Regions from separate parts of the Pseudomonas sp. GW821-FHT02A11 genome, predicted to be linked through region 3. Evidence: predicted binding sites of a transcription regulator. Region 3 holds the regulator's gene; each other region holds the start of a gene.
The links. Region 3 encodes FliA, which starts transcription of late flagellar genes. Its sites were predicted from a motif close to CTAAAGTTTNNNNNNNNNNNGCCGNTAA; they were not measured.

Region 1: the regulator FliA is predicted to act here: its motif matches at 1,834-1,861, upstream of motA (flagellar motor stator protein MotA).
Region 2: the regulator FliA is predicted to act here: its motif matches at 2,324-2,351, upstream of AC07V9_RS08280 (methyl-accepting chemotaxis protein).

What each region holds. Positions count from the first base shown of each region.
Region 1 is NZ_JBWKWB010000008.1:202,800-207,010, forward strand. It holds gene AC07V9_RS14585 (rhodanese-like domain-containing protein) at 1-138, opposite strand, end outside; gene AC07V9_RS14590 (HDOD domain-containing protein) at 184-1,719, opposite strand; gene motA (flagellar motor stator protein MotA) at 1,931-2,782, shown strand; gene motB (flagellar motor protein MotB) at 2,786-3,823, shown strand; gene rsgA (small ribosomal subunit biogenesis GTPase RsgA) at 3,942-4,211, opposite strand, start outside.
Region 2 is NZ_JBWKWB010000004.1:167,739-171,949, reverse strand. It holds gene AC07V9_RS08300 (RHS repeat domain-containing protein) at 1-232, opposite strand, end outside; gene AC07V9_RS08295 (hypothetical protein) at 396-620, opposite strand; gene AC07V9_RS08290 (TetR/AcrR family transcriptional regulator) at 837-1,445, shown strand; gene AC07V9_RS08285 (response regulator) at 1,455-1,844, opposite strand; gene AC07V9_RS08280 (methyl-accepting chemotaxis protein) at 2,467-4,098, shown strand; gene AC07V9_RS08275 (lysozyme inhibitor LprI family protein) at 4,123-4,211, opposite strand, start outside.
Region 3 is NZ_JBWKWB010000020.1:88,545-92,755, forward strand. It holds gene flhF (flagellar biosynthesis GTPase FlhF) at 1-965, shown strand, start outside; gene fleN (flagellar synthesis regulator FleN) at 1,086-1,919, shown strand; gene fliA (RNA polymerase sigma factor FliA) at 1,916-2,656, shown strand; gene AC07V9_RS23075 (chemotaxis response regulator CheY) at 2,922-3,296, shown strand; gene AC07V9_RS23080 (protein phosphatase CheZ) at 3,316-4,104, shown strand.

The DNA of each region.
Region 1 (4,211 bases), on a different contig from region 3:
GAAACGCGCCCCCGGAATGTGGCCGGTCTCATAGCGGGCGGCGCTGGTCAGGTCGACCAGAATCAGTTCTGAAACGCCGAGGCGTGCCTGCAATTCTGCGGGCTCGATCACCAGCGGCAAGCTTGAGAAGGCAGACATGTAGGGGCTCCAGATCTTGAAAAGAAGCGAATTGTAGCTCAGCCATCAACCCTTGCGTTGGCTAAAGGTGGTCAGCGCTTTCTCGATGCATTGCCCGGTTTTTCCGAACGCCTGGACCGTCATTTCCGAGAACGGCCCGCCGCCCTGATCGGCGACGATCACCATCAACACTCGGCCATGGCTGGCCAATGAGCGGATCAACAGGTTCTCCCCCGCAAACAGGCTGCGAAGCTGCGGCGGCAGCAAAGCGGAAAACTGTGCATTGTTGCTGGCGGTCAGTCGCAATTGTGTGGCTTGGGCCATCAGTCGTTGCAGCACGGTGCTTTCCCGGTAGGGGATGAGCAGCGCTGCAGCGGACGTGTCCACCCCGGCTAACTGGTGCACGCGCAGCGTGTCGGTCTTGCGATCAATCATCAGCAGCAGGGCGCGACGCATGCCCGAGGCGAGCAGGGCGTCACGCGCGCAGGTGGTCAGGTGCATCGCGTTGGTAAAGGTGCTCGGCTCCTTGAGCAAGTCGCCGCAAAGCCGGCGCCAGTCCTGCAGGGCTTCGGCCGAAGGCGGCGGGGCTGGGAGCAAACCTTGATGCACGCGTCGGGTGTCCCAGGGCCAAAGCAAGGCTTCGGCGGGATGCCAGACCCCGACGGCCGCGTGTTGACGAGCACTGGCCGCAGCGTTCTGGTGCACCTGTTGCTGCAGGTCATCGAAAGGCTTTTGCAGATAAAGGCTGGTAAGCAGCTCCCAGCGCACGGTGTGCGGGGTATCCCAGGCTTGCTGCGCTGACAGCGCCAGGCCGCTGGCCAGCAGAATGGTGTTTGCAGGTTGGTTCAGCCATCGGCGCAAAGGCAGGTCGGCGTCCAGTGCCTGCTGCTGTTTGAGCGGGTCGTCATTCTCATGAGCGATGCGCAACACCCGCACCAGGCTACGTTGCTCGCGAATCAGCAGGTCGTAGCCCTGAGTCACCCAGATCGGCAATTGCCAATGCGTCGCCAGCGCCCGACACAACTGCACCAGACGCACGCCAAACAGGGATTTCTCGACCGTCTTGGCGCACTCACCCTTGTGGATGATGCGCAGCTCCCATTCCTCCAGCAGCTTGGGGTGCGCGAGCGCCATCGGCCAGAGCGGGGCGAGAAACAGCAGGCTGCCCAGATGAATGTCCTGCCACAGCCGCGCCAGCTGATTGGCGAACAAACCATAGGCCTGTTGCGTGGCGTGCTGGCTGATCAATTGCAGCTGGCGCAGGGCGACGGGAATGTTCTGCAATTCGACACTCGGCAGGCGCCCCAGCAGCGTGCCGGTGCGCGCCAGACCCAGGCGATTCAGCGCTACCTCAAGGCTCTCCGCAGGCTCGGCCAGGCCACCACTGTGCAGATTGGCCTCGCGCAGCACGCTGAGCACCAGTGCCGGGCTGTCCTGCATCAGATCGGCGATCTCGCGCAGGGAGCGGCGGCTGTCGTTGAGCGCGGCATGCACTTTGGCGTGGGCGAGGGCTGGAACGGGCAGGGCGATGCTGTCCAGTTGTTTGACCCACGCGTCGAGTGTCTGCGGAACGAGGAGCTTAGAGGCGTTATCTGGTTGCATTCACAAGGCCCGTACGGCTGGGAGGTTTTGATCGGTGTCGAACGATGGCATCATGCTGGCCGTTGCGCTGCGGTGCCCGAACCAGACGCCAGACAGGATTTTCGCCTGAATTGACTATAGTCTGGCGCACTCATGCCGATAAGTAGAACAAGAGTTTCGAACGCTTCTCGCACAATGACCATGAACCCGACTCAGTAAGTATTCTTTATCTATGGCAAAAATTATCGGCATCATCGTCGTTTTCGCGAGCGTTCTCGGCGGCTACGTTCTCTCCCACGGTCAAATCGCTGCGTTGATCCAGCCTTTCGAGGTGATGATCATCGGCGGTGCCGCGTTCGGTGCATTTTTGCAGGCGAACCCGGGTTATATGACCATGCACGTCATCAAGAAGTCCGTGAAGATGTTTGGTTCACGCTTCACTCACGCCTTCTATCTCGAAGTGCTGGGCCTGATCTACGAGATCCTCAACAAGAGCCGTCGCGAAGGCATGATGGCGATTGAAGGGGATATCGAAGAGCCTGAAAACAGCCCCATCTTCGCCAAATACCCAAGCGTGCTCAAAGACACCCGCATGATCGCGTTCATCTGCGATTACCTGCGCATCATGTCGTCCGGCAACATGGCTCCCCACGAGCTCGAAGGCCTGTTCGACATGGAACTGCTGAGCATGAAAGAAGAGCTCGAACACCCTTCCCACGCGGTCACCGGTATCGCGGACGGTATGCCCGGTTTCGGTATCGTTGCGGCGGTACTGGGTATCGTGGTGACCATGGCGTCCCTGGGTTCCGGCGACAAGGCAGCGATCGGTATGCACGTAGGTGCGGCGCTGGTCGGTACCTTCTTCGGTATTCTTGCGGCCTACGGCTTCTTCGGCCCGCTGGCACAGTGCCTGGCGCACGATGCCAAGGAAGAAATGAACGTGTTCGAATCGATCAAGGCCTCGCTGGTGGCTTCGGCGTCGGGCGTGCCGCCTTCACTGGCTGTCGAGTTCGGTCGCAAGGTTCTCTATCCAGCGCACCGCCCCAGCTTCAGTGAGCTGGAACAAGCTGTTCGCGGTCGTTGATCCATGGAAAATAATCAGCCCATTATCGTCAAGCGCGTAAAGCGCTTTGGCGGCGGCCACCACGGTGGCGCCTGGAAAATCGCCTTCGCCGACTTCGCGACGGCGATGATGGCGTTCTTCCTCGTGTTGTGGCTGATGTCCTCGGCCACCCCCGAGCAGTTGATCGCCATCGCCGGCTACTTCAAGGACCCGGTCGGCTTTTCCGACAGCGGCTCGCCGTACGTCATCGACCTGGGCGGTTCGCCCGAGATGTCGCCGGACCAGACCCTCAACCCTGAAATCAAATCCACCCCCGCGCCGGACAAAGTGCCTGTGGATGCGGACAAGCAGGATGCGGCGGCCGAGCAGGTCGAACAGGAGCGTCTGGAGATGTTGCTGCAAGAGCTGCAGACCAAGGTCAACGAGAACCCGCAACTGGCGAAGTTCAAGGACCAGATTCTGTTCGAGATCACTCAGGACGGCCTGCGCATCCAGATCATGGACGCTGAAAACCGCCCCATGTTCGACATCGGCAGCGCGCGCCTGAAACCGTATTTCGAAGACATTCTGCTGGCCATGGCCGACACCATCAAAACGGTGCCGAACAAGGTGAGCATCAGTGGCCACACCGATGCGACGCCTTATGTGGGCAACAACGGGTTCGGCAACTGGGAGCTGTCGGCCAACCGCGCCAACGCCGCACGTCGTGCGCTGACGGCCGGTGGTTATCCTGATCCGCAGGTTGCGCGGGTCGTGGGCTACGCGTCGTCGTCCCTGTACGACAAGGACAACCCCAACAGCCCGATCAACCGTCGTATCGACATCACCGTGCTGACCAAAAAGGCACAGGCGCGTATCGAAGGCGCGCAGAATGCAGGCGAAGCGCCGAAAACCGATGCCGTCCCTGCACCGGCCTCACCTGCGGCTCCCGCCGACAAGCCTGGTGCATCGACCGCTGCGCCTGCAATCGATCCGCAGGCCTACGCCCAGCCCCACGAGATTCGCCAGAAGCTGAACATCTTCGAACAAGGGCAGTTGAAGATCGACGAGACGAAGAACTGATACCGGTTCTGACAAAAACGCCGCGATGATCGCGGCGTTTTTTTGTTTGTCATCAATGGGGAGCGGAAACCTTGTAAGGGCCAGCAAGCCGGCTCCCACAGGCGTGCAGTGCGTCTGCTCAGTAACTGGTTTCCGGCAAGCTCGCGATGATCGAGCGATAGCTGTTCATCCGCTGCTGCTGTACGCGGCCATCCTCCAGCCCCTTGAGCAGTGCACAGCCCGGCTCGCGGTCATGTTTGCAATCGCGGAAGCGACAGCGTCCGATCAGGTCGTTGAACTCGATGAAGCCTGCTTCGACGTCGGCGCGGCTGACGTGGCCCAGGCCGAATTCGCGGATGCCGGGGGAGTCGATCAGATCGCCGCCACGGGGGAAGTGGAACAGGCGCGC
Region 2 (4,211 bases), on a different contig from region 3:
CGTTGTCGGTCAACAACGGCTGGCCAGAGAGGCTGAAAACCGTACACGTCGAGGGTCGATCGAGGCGAGGGTCGGTGGTGGCGAAGAGGCGCCCCGCCGGGTCAAACCCTTGCCGGGTGATCCGCGGTTCGAGGATCGATTGCGCAGCTGCCCGGTAAAATTCGATGTGGCGAACGGGCAAACCGCGCGGGTCAGCCACGACGAGAATGGGGGTATGGGAGCAGAGATTCATGTACCGACGTCCGTGTCCAAGCCTTGATCAAAGGCTAGACACAAACGCGGCGTCACAGGCGTGCAGGTGACGTGCGGTCAGGCTGCGTGGTGTCGAACCGGCATTACGCGACGCTGAGCGGCACGTATGACTGACACCGCCTACACCCCCTATGGGAGCGAATTCATTCGCGATGTTCCCACGGCAACGGCTTGCCTGCCCTCACCTTGGCATTGAGGGTGCGCAGCAGGTCAAGGGGATCGGTGTCTTTCATCGCATGACTCTGTTCATCGACCCAATTCATGACCTGCTGACGATCAAGACCGGGCCTTGTGTGCAGGATTTCCACCAGCTGACGTTCGCAGTGCTGGGCATAGGCGACCACGCTGGAAAACAAAGGGCTGTTCATAACCGACACCTCGCCACCGAATACCCTAAAGGCCTTGAACAGGCGCCAGAATGTGTGTGCCTCGATACCACCGGCACACAATACCACCGGCCTGCACCTGGCTACAGTGGCCTTGGCCGCGGGCGGGCGCAAGACAGGCAAGGCGGCAATCTTGAGCCTGTTGCGAGCCCGGTGCTAACATTCGCCACCGCCGAACAGGCAAGGACATCCCGCTTTATGAGCAGCATCCGCGAGCGCAACAAAGAACTGATCCTGCGCGCAGCCAGTGAAGAATTCGCCGACAAGGGCTTCGCCGCCAGCAAGACCAGCGACATCGCCGCCAAGGCCGGTGTGCCCAAGCCCAACGTCTACTACTACTTCAAATCCAAGGAAAACCTCTACCGCGAGGTGCTGGAAAGCATCATCGAGCCGATCATGCAGGCTTCGACGCCGTTCAATCGCGAAGGGGTTCCGGCTGAGGTGTTGAGCGGCTACATCCGCTCCAAGATCCGCATTTCCCGCGACCTGCCCGCCGCCTCCAAGGTGTTCGCCAGCGAAATCATGCACGGCGCGCCGCACCTGACGCCAGAGCAGGTCGAGCAGCTCAACGGCCAGGCGCGGCATAACATCGAGTGTATTCAGGGCTGGATCGACGACGGCCTGATCGCACCGCTCGACCCTCATCATCTGATGTTCAGCATCTGGGCCGCGACTCAGACCTACGCTGACTTCGACTGGCAGATATCCACCGTTACCGGCAAGCCGAAACTGGACGACGCCGATTACGAAGCTGCCGCCCAGACCATCATCCGCCTGGTACTCAAGGGGTGCGAACCCGACCGCTGAGGGTCGGGATCAGTTGCTCGCGGTCTGCAACGCCTTGTCCACGCCGTCAAGCAACTGACCGAAGCTCCAGGGTTTGCGGATGAACGTCACAGCGTGCTGAACGCCGGAGCTTTCCGGCGTTTCGTGGCCGGACATGATCAGGATCGGAATCTGCGGCCATTTGTTGCCCGAGAGGTTGGCCAGATCCGCCCCGTTCAGGGTTCCGGGCATCAGAATATCGGTGAGCAGCAACGACACGCGGTCGGCGTGATCGTCCAGAAACCTGGCAGCCTCGTCGGCGCTCTCCAGGGCATGGGTGGTAAAACCCTCGTCGGCCAGAATTTCACACACGAAATCCCGAATGATCGACTCGTCCTCGACCACCAGAATGAGTCGTTGTTGTTGCTCTTTCGCTGCCATTTGCGCTGCACCCACCATAATTCTTTTCCCATTGCCTTCCCGGCCGGCCCTGTCCTGGACTCGGGTTGTTGTCGGTACTGTGAACGGCGCCAGCGCTGGAAATTCCATCAATCAGGGAGTTTTGCTTCAAACGGGTGTTCCAGAGGTCGCGAACGGGTACGTGGGGGTGCGATACGGGGGCTTTGCGCGGGCATAAAAAAACCCGCCGAAGCGGGTTTGTGCAAGACCGTCCAACTTCCTGTCGGCCGCCAATACCTTGGCAACGGTCGATCGTCCCTGATCCTGCAGCTTTCCGTCGCTGCAGTTGATGGATCCAATGTACTGCGCAAATGGGATCCAACATAGAGCCAAGTTCTCCTTTTCGTGTAAGCCTTTGACTACAGCGTTAATAATGTGACGCCACTTTTTAGACGGTTAGTTAATGGTCTACGACAATTCGGCCGTGTACGACGACTGGCTGGAGAAATACCCGTACCACGCTCAGGTTTGCCCGCGCCGCGCCGAGATGCTTTATGACAAGGATTCTTTAGACCGAGGGCGTTTGCGGTGCGATCCGGTGTCAGGCGAGCCGATCATCGAAACGGTTCGCGCCATAACAAGATCAATGAACGGAGTGACGGTCATGAATATGCGCAATCTCTCGATCAGCCGGCGTCTGTGGCTGATCCTCATCGTCGCTGTGTTGATGTTGTTCACGCTGGCGGTGGCCATGCTCAAGCAGATCCACGACGACCTCTACGACGCCAAAGCGCAGAAGACCATGCACGTGGTGCAGACCGCCAGCGGCCTGCTCGACTACTACCATGGGCTGGAAACCGCAGGCACCCTGACCCGCGAACAGGCCCAGCAACAGGCCATGGATGCCATCCGTGGCCTGCGCTATAACCAGACCGACTATTTCTGGATCAACGACCTGCGCCCTGTGATGATCATGCACCCGGCCAACCCCAAACTCGTGGGCCAGGACCTGTCAGGGGTGAAAGACCCCGACGGCTTCCAGGTCTTCAACGAGATGGTCACCCTGGCCAAAGCCAAGGGCGCCGGGATGGTCAACTACCGCTGGCCGAAACCTGGGGCAAGCGATGCGGTGCAGAAGACTTCCTACATCTCCCTGTTCACCCCCTGGGGCTGGATCATTGGCTCGGGGGTCTACGTCGATGACGTGCAGGCCGAGTTCCGCCAGCAGGTGATCAAGGCGCTGTCGATCAGCGCCGGGATCATTCTGGTCATGGGCCTGCTGCTGACCCTCATCGGCCGCAGCATCGCCGGGCCGCTGAAGACCACCGTCGAGGCCATGGCCAATATCGCCAGCGGCGAAAGCGACCTGACCCGCAGCCTGGAAACCCAAGGCAAGGATGAGATCACCCAACTGGCCACGCATTTCAACGCCTTCACCGACAAGCTGCGCCGGGTCATCACCGAGCTGCAATTGTCGGCGGTGGGTCTGGGCCAGGCCTCCAGTGAAATGGGCAGCAACGCCGTGCAGGCTCAGGAGCGTAGCCAGCAGCAATCGCTGCAGATGGAACAAGTGGCCACGGCAGTCAACGAGGTGACCTATGGCGTGCAGGACGTAGCCAAGAATGCCGAGCACGCGGCCAGCGAGATGCGCAACGCCGAGTCCCAGGCCCAGCAGGGCCAAGCGAACATCGACAGCAGCCTGAAGCAGATCGGCCACCTGTCCGGCACCATCGATCAGGCCGTGGAAGTGATTCGCACGCTGTCCAGCGAAAGCACGCAGATTGGCGGGGTGCTGGAGGTCATCAGCTCTATCGCCGAGCAGACCAACCTGCTGGCCCTGAACGCGGCGATTGAGGCGGCGCGGGCCGGCGATCAAGGCCGTGGCTTTGCCGTGGTGGCCGACGAAGTGCGCCTGCTGGCGCAACGCACGCAGAAATCCACCGCCGAGATTCAGGCGATGATCGAACGTCTGCAATCACACTCGGACGCCGCCGTGAAGGTCATCGGCGACAGCAGCCGTTCTTCGCAACTGACCATCGAACAGGCCAATCTGGCGGGCCAGAGCCTGACCTCGATCAGCCAGGCGCTGCGCAACCTCAACGGCCTGAATGCCTCGATTGCCAGCGCCACCCTACAGCAATCCCATGTGGTCGAGGACATCAACCAGAACGTCACCCAGGCCGCTCAGTTGTCCCAGAGCACGGCCGTCGCCGCCGAGCAATCCAGTGCGGCGAGCGCGCAACTCAAGGGTTTGAGCGAGCAATTGAACGGGCTGCTGCGCCAGTTCAGGGTCTGACCCCTTGCCTCTCAGGAGCCCGCCTCAGCGCGGGCATCCTTCCTGACGACACGCTGTGAACGTCTTTAACTGCTCGGCCCGCACTTTGGTGTGCTCGGCCAGGCACTGGGTCT
Region 3 (4,211 bases):
CCCACGCCGAGCCGGGCATCAGCCAGCGCGCTTACGATTCGATGCGCTCTGAATTGAACGGCCTGCGTGAACTGCTGGAAGTCCAGCTTGGGTCGCTGGCCTGGAATCAACTGCAGGGCAGCCGTCCGCAACAGGCTAATCTGTGGCGTCGCCTGCAACGTGTGGGTCTGTCTGGCCCGCTGTCGCGCGATCTGTTGAACATGGTCCCGGACGTTGACGATCAGCCTCATGCCTGGCGCATGTTGCTGGCTCACCTGGCGCGCATGATCGTCACACCTGACGTCGAGCCGCTGGAAGAGGGCGGGGTGATCGCCATGGTCGGCCCTGCCGGTATGGGCAAGACCACCACGTTAGCCAAACTCGCGGCCCGTTATGTGTTGAAATACGGCGCGCAAAATATCGCGCTGGTGAGCATGGACAGCTTTCGCATCGGGGCTCAGGAACAACTCAAGACGCTGGGCCGGATTCTCAATGTGCCGGTGACCCACGTCGATCCGGGGCAATCCCTGGCTCAGGCGCTGGAACCGTTGCTGCGCAAGCGCGTGGTGCTGATCGATACCGCAGGCCTCCAAGCCAGCGATCCGGCCCTGCGCCTGCAGCTCGAAAGCCTGGCCGGTCGCGGCATCAAGGCGCGCAATTACTTGGTACTGGCGACAACCAGCCAGAAACAGGTACTGACCGCGGCCTATCACAGTTACAAGCGTTGCGGCCTGGCCGGGTGCATCCTGACCAAGCTCGACGAAACCGCAAGCCTTGGCGAAGTGCTGAGCCTTGCCGTGACACACGAACTGCCTGTGGCCTATCTCACTGATGGCCCGCGCATACCGGATGATCTGCATCTGCCCCGTCGGCACCAGTTGGTAAGCCGTGCCGTCAGTGTGCAGATGCAGGAGGAGCCTAGCGAGGAAGCGATGGCGGATATGTTTGCGGATCTTTATCACAGCACCGGCAAGCGCGCGGGCTAGGTTAAGGAAAATGACATTGGAAAATACCTGCATCGATGGTCTGCCAGGCATTGTTCACTCAGTGAACGTGCAGCCCGAAATGTGGCTTTGGTCTAAGCAAGACAAGGTAAAGAATTAACTATGGGCAGCATGCATCCCGTTCAGGTTATCGCGGTGACCGGTGGCAAAGGTGGCGTAGGCAAGACCAATGTGTCAGTGAACCTCTCGCTGGCCTTGGCCGAGCTGGGACGTCGCGTCATGTTGCTGGATGCCGATCTGGGTCTGGCCAACGTCGACGTATTGTTGGGGCTGACCCCAAAACGCACCCTGGCCGATGTCATCGAAGGCCGCTGCGAGCTGCGCGATGTCCTGTTGCAGGGCCCGGGCGGTGTACGCATCGTGCCTGCGGCATCCGGCACCCAGACCATGGTTCAGTTGAGCCCGGCGCAGCATGCCGGCCTGATTCAGGCGTTCAGCGAAATCGGCGACAACCTCGACGTGCTGGTGATCGACACCGCCGCCGGGATTGGCGAATCGGTGGTCAGCTTCGTACGCGCAGCGCAGGAAGTGCTGCTGGTGGTGTGCGATGAGCCGACCTCGATCACTGACGCCTACGCGCTGATCAAACTGCTTAACCGCGACCACGGCATGAACCGCTTCCGCGTGCTGGCCAACATGGCCCAGAGCCCGCAGGAAGGGCGCAACCTGTTTGCCAAGCTGACCAAGGTCACCGACCGCTTCCTCGACGTGGCCCTGCAGTATGTGGGCGCTGTGCCGTACGACGAATGCGTGCGCAAGGCCGTGCAAAAACAGCGCGCCGTGTATGAAGCGTTTCCACGTTCCAAATGTGCCCTGGCATTCAAGGCCATTGCACAGAAGGTCGATACCTGGCCACTGCCGGCGAACCCGCGTGGCCACCTTGAATTTTTCGTTGAGCGGCTGGTTCATCAGACCAGCGCAGGGCCAGTGTCATGACTGCAAGTGGCTATCGCATGTACAGCAAATCATCCAAAGATTCCCAGTATGAGCTGATCGAGCGTTATGCCCCTCTGGTCAAGCGCATCGCTTACCACTTGCTGGCGCGTTTGCCGGCCAGCGTGCAGGTCGAGGATCTGATCCAGGCCGGCATGATCGGTCTGCTCGAAGTCTCGACCAAGTACGACTCCACCAAGGGTGCGAGTTTCGAGACCTACGCGGGTATTCGTATCCGCGGCGCGATGCTCGATGAAGTGCGCAAGGGAGACTGGGCGCCCCGTTCGGTCCACCGCAACACGCGCATGGTCAGCGACGCGATTCGTGCAATTGAAGCAAAAACCGGCCGCGACGCTAAAGATCATGAGGTTGCTGCCGAACTTCAATTGAGCCTGGACGATTACTACGCGATTCTGAACGATACCTTGGGCAGTCGCCTGTTCAGCTTCGACGACCTGTTGCAGGACGGCGAGCATGAAGGGCTGCATGAGGATGGCGCGAGCCAGTCGCTGGAACCGTCACGGGATCTGGAAGACGAGCGCTTCCAGAGCGCACTGGCCGACGCCATTGCCAACCTGCCCGAGCGTGAACGCCTGGTGTTGGCGCTGTACTACGACGAAGAGCTGAACCTCAAGGAAATCGGTGAGGTCCTGGGGGTCAGCGAGTCGCGTGTCAGCCAGTTGCACAGCCAGTGTGCCGCCCGTCTGCGCGGACGCCTGGGAGAATGGCGCGCGCGCTGACCCATCAACACGGGTGCCGGTTGCGGGGCCTGTGAGTAACATGCAAGACCGGCTGTGCAAGATGTGGTGTGGGAAGCAAAAGAGACAAGGCAGGAGCCGGTCGGATCAGGTCTTCGTGACTCTGTTCCGCTGTGCTCGTACCTTTCGATTCCAAAGCCCCCTCGTTTTCGTGTAACCGGTAGTTGTGCTGTACCGGTATTGATTGAACGCGCGTCCGGGAGCTGGGCGCGTTAAAGACTGCTTGGAGGTCGAATTGGACAAGAACATGAAAATCCTCATCGTTGATGACTTCTCAACGATGCGGCGGATCATAAAAAACCTGTTGCGTGACCTTGGGTTCACCAACACGGCCGAAGCAGATGACGGTACCACCGCATTGCCGATGCTGCAGAGCGGGGCTTTCGATTTCCTGGTGACTGACTGGAACATGCCCGGCATGTCCGGCATCGACCTGCTGCGTCAGGTCCGTGCCGATGAGCGCCTGCGCCATCTGCCGGTACTGATGGTCACCGCCGAAGCCAAGCGCGAGCAGATCATCGAGGCCGCTCAGGCCGGTGTGAACGGCTACGTCGTGAAGCCTTTCACTGCTCAGGTTCTCAAAGAAAAGATCGAGAAGATATTCGAGCGCGTCAATAGCTGATGTCCGCTGCGAGGGCGCTATGGATCCTAAAGATTCGACGATGGGTGACTTCGAGTCGACCCTGAAGAAACATGCACAAGAACTCGTCGCGAGCCTTGAAAAGGGCAAGTTCGGCGACGCCGTGCAACTTATCCATGAGCTAAACCAGACCCGCGATCGCGGCCTGTATCAGGAAGTCGGCAAACTGACGCGCGAGCTGCACAGCGCAATCGTCAATTTCCAGATTGACCCGCACATGCCGCAAGCCGAAGAGGTGTCGCAGATCACGGATGCCACCGAGCGCCTGTCGTATGTTGTCAGGCTCACGGAAGGTGCGGCCAACCGCACCATGGACCTGGTGGAGCAGAGCACGCCATTGATGAATGGCCTGAGCACGGACGCCAAGGCGCTCAGCGACGATTGGGGGCGCTTCATGCGTCGCGAGATCGGTGCCGAGGAGTTTCGTGATCTGGCCCGCCGCGTCGAGGGTTTCCTTGCGCGCAGCGAGAAGGAGACCCACGAGGTCGCCAGCCACCTCAACGACATTCTGCTGGCCCAGGACTATCAGGACCTGACCGGCCAGGTGATCAAGCGTGTGACGACGCTGGTGACCGAAGTCGAGAGCAATCTGCTCAAGTTGGTGCTGATGGCAAGCCAGGTCGATCGCTTTGCTGGCATCGAGCACGACCAGGAAGTGTTCCGTCAGCAAAAAGAACAGGAAAAACTTCATTCCAAGGGTGAAGGTCCGCAGATTCATGCCGATAAACGTGAAGACGTCGTATCCGGTCAGGATGATGTTGACGATCTGCTATCCAGCCTTGGCTTCTAGATTCTAGAGCCGGGGTTCTATGTGAAAGAGGCTGCGGGCCTGATGCGTGAATGCTTCGACGAAAGCAAGGCGCGCAGGCCAGCGACGCAGCCCCTGGATCGGTTTGA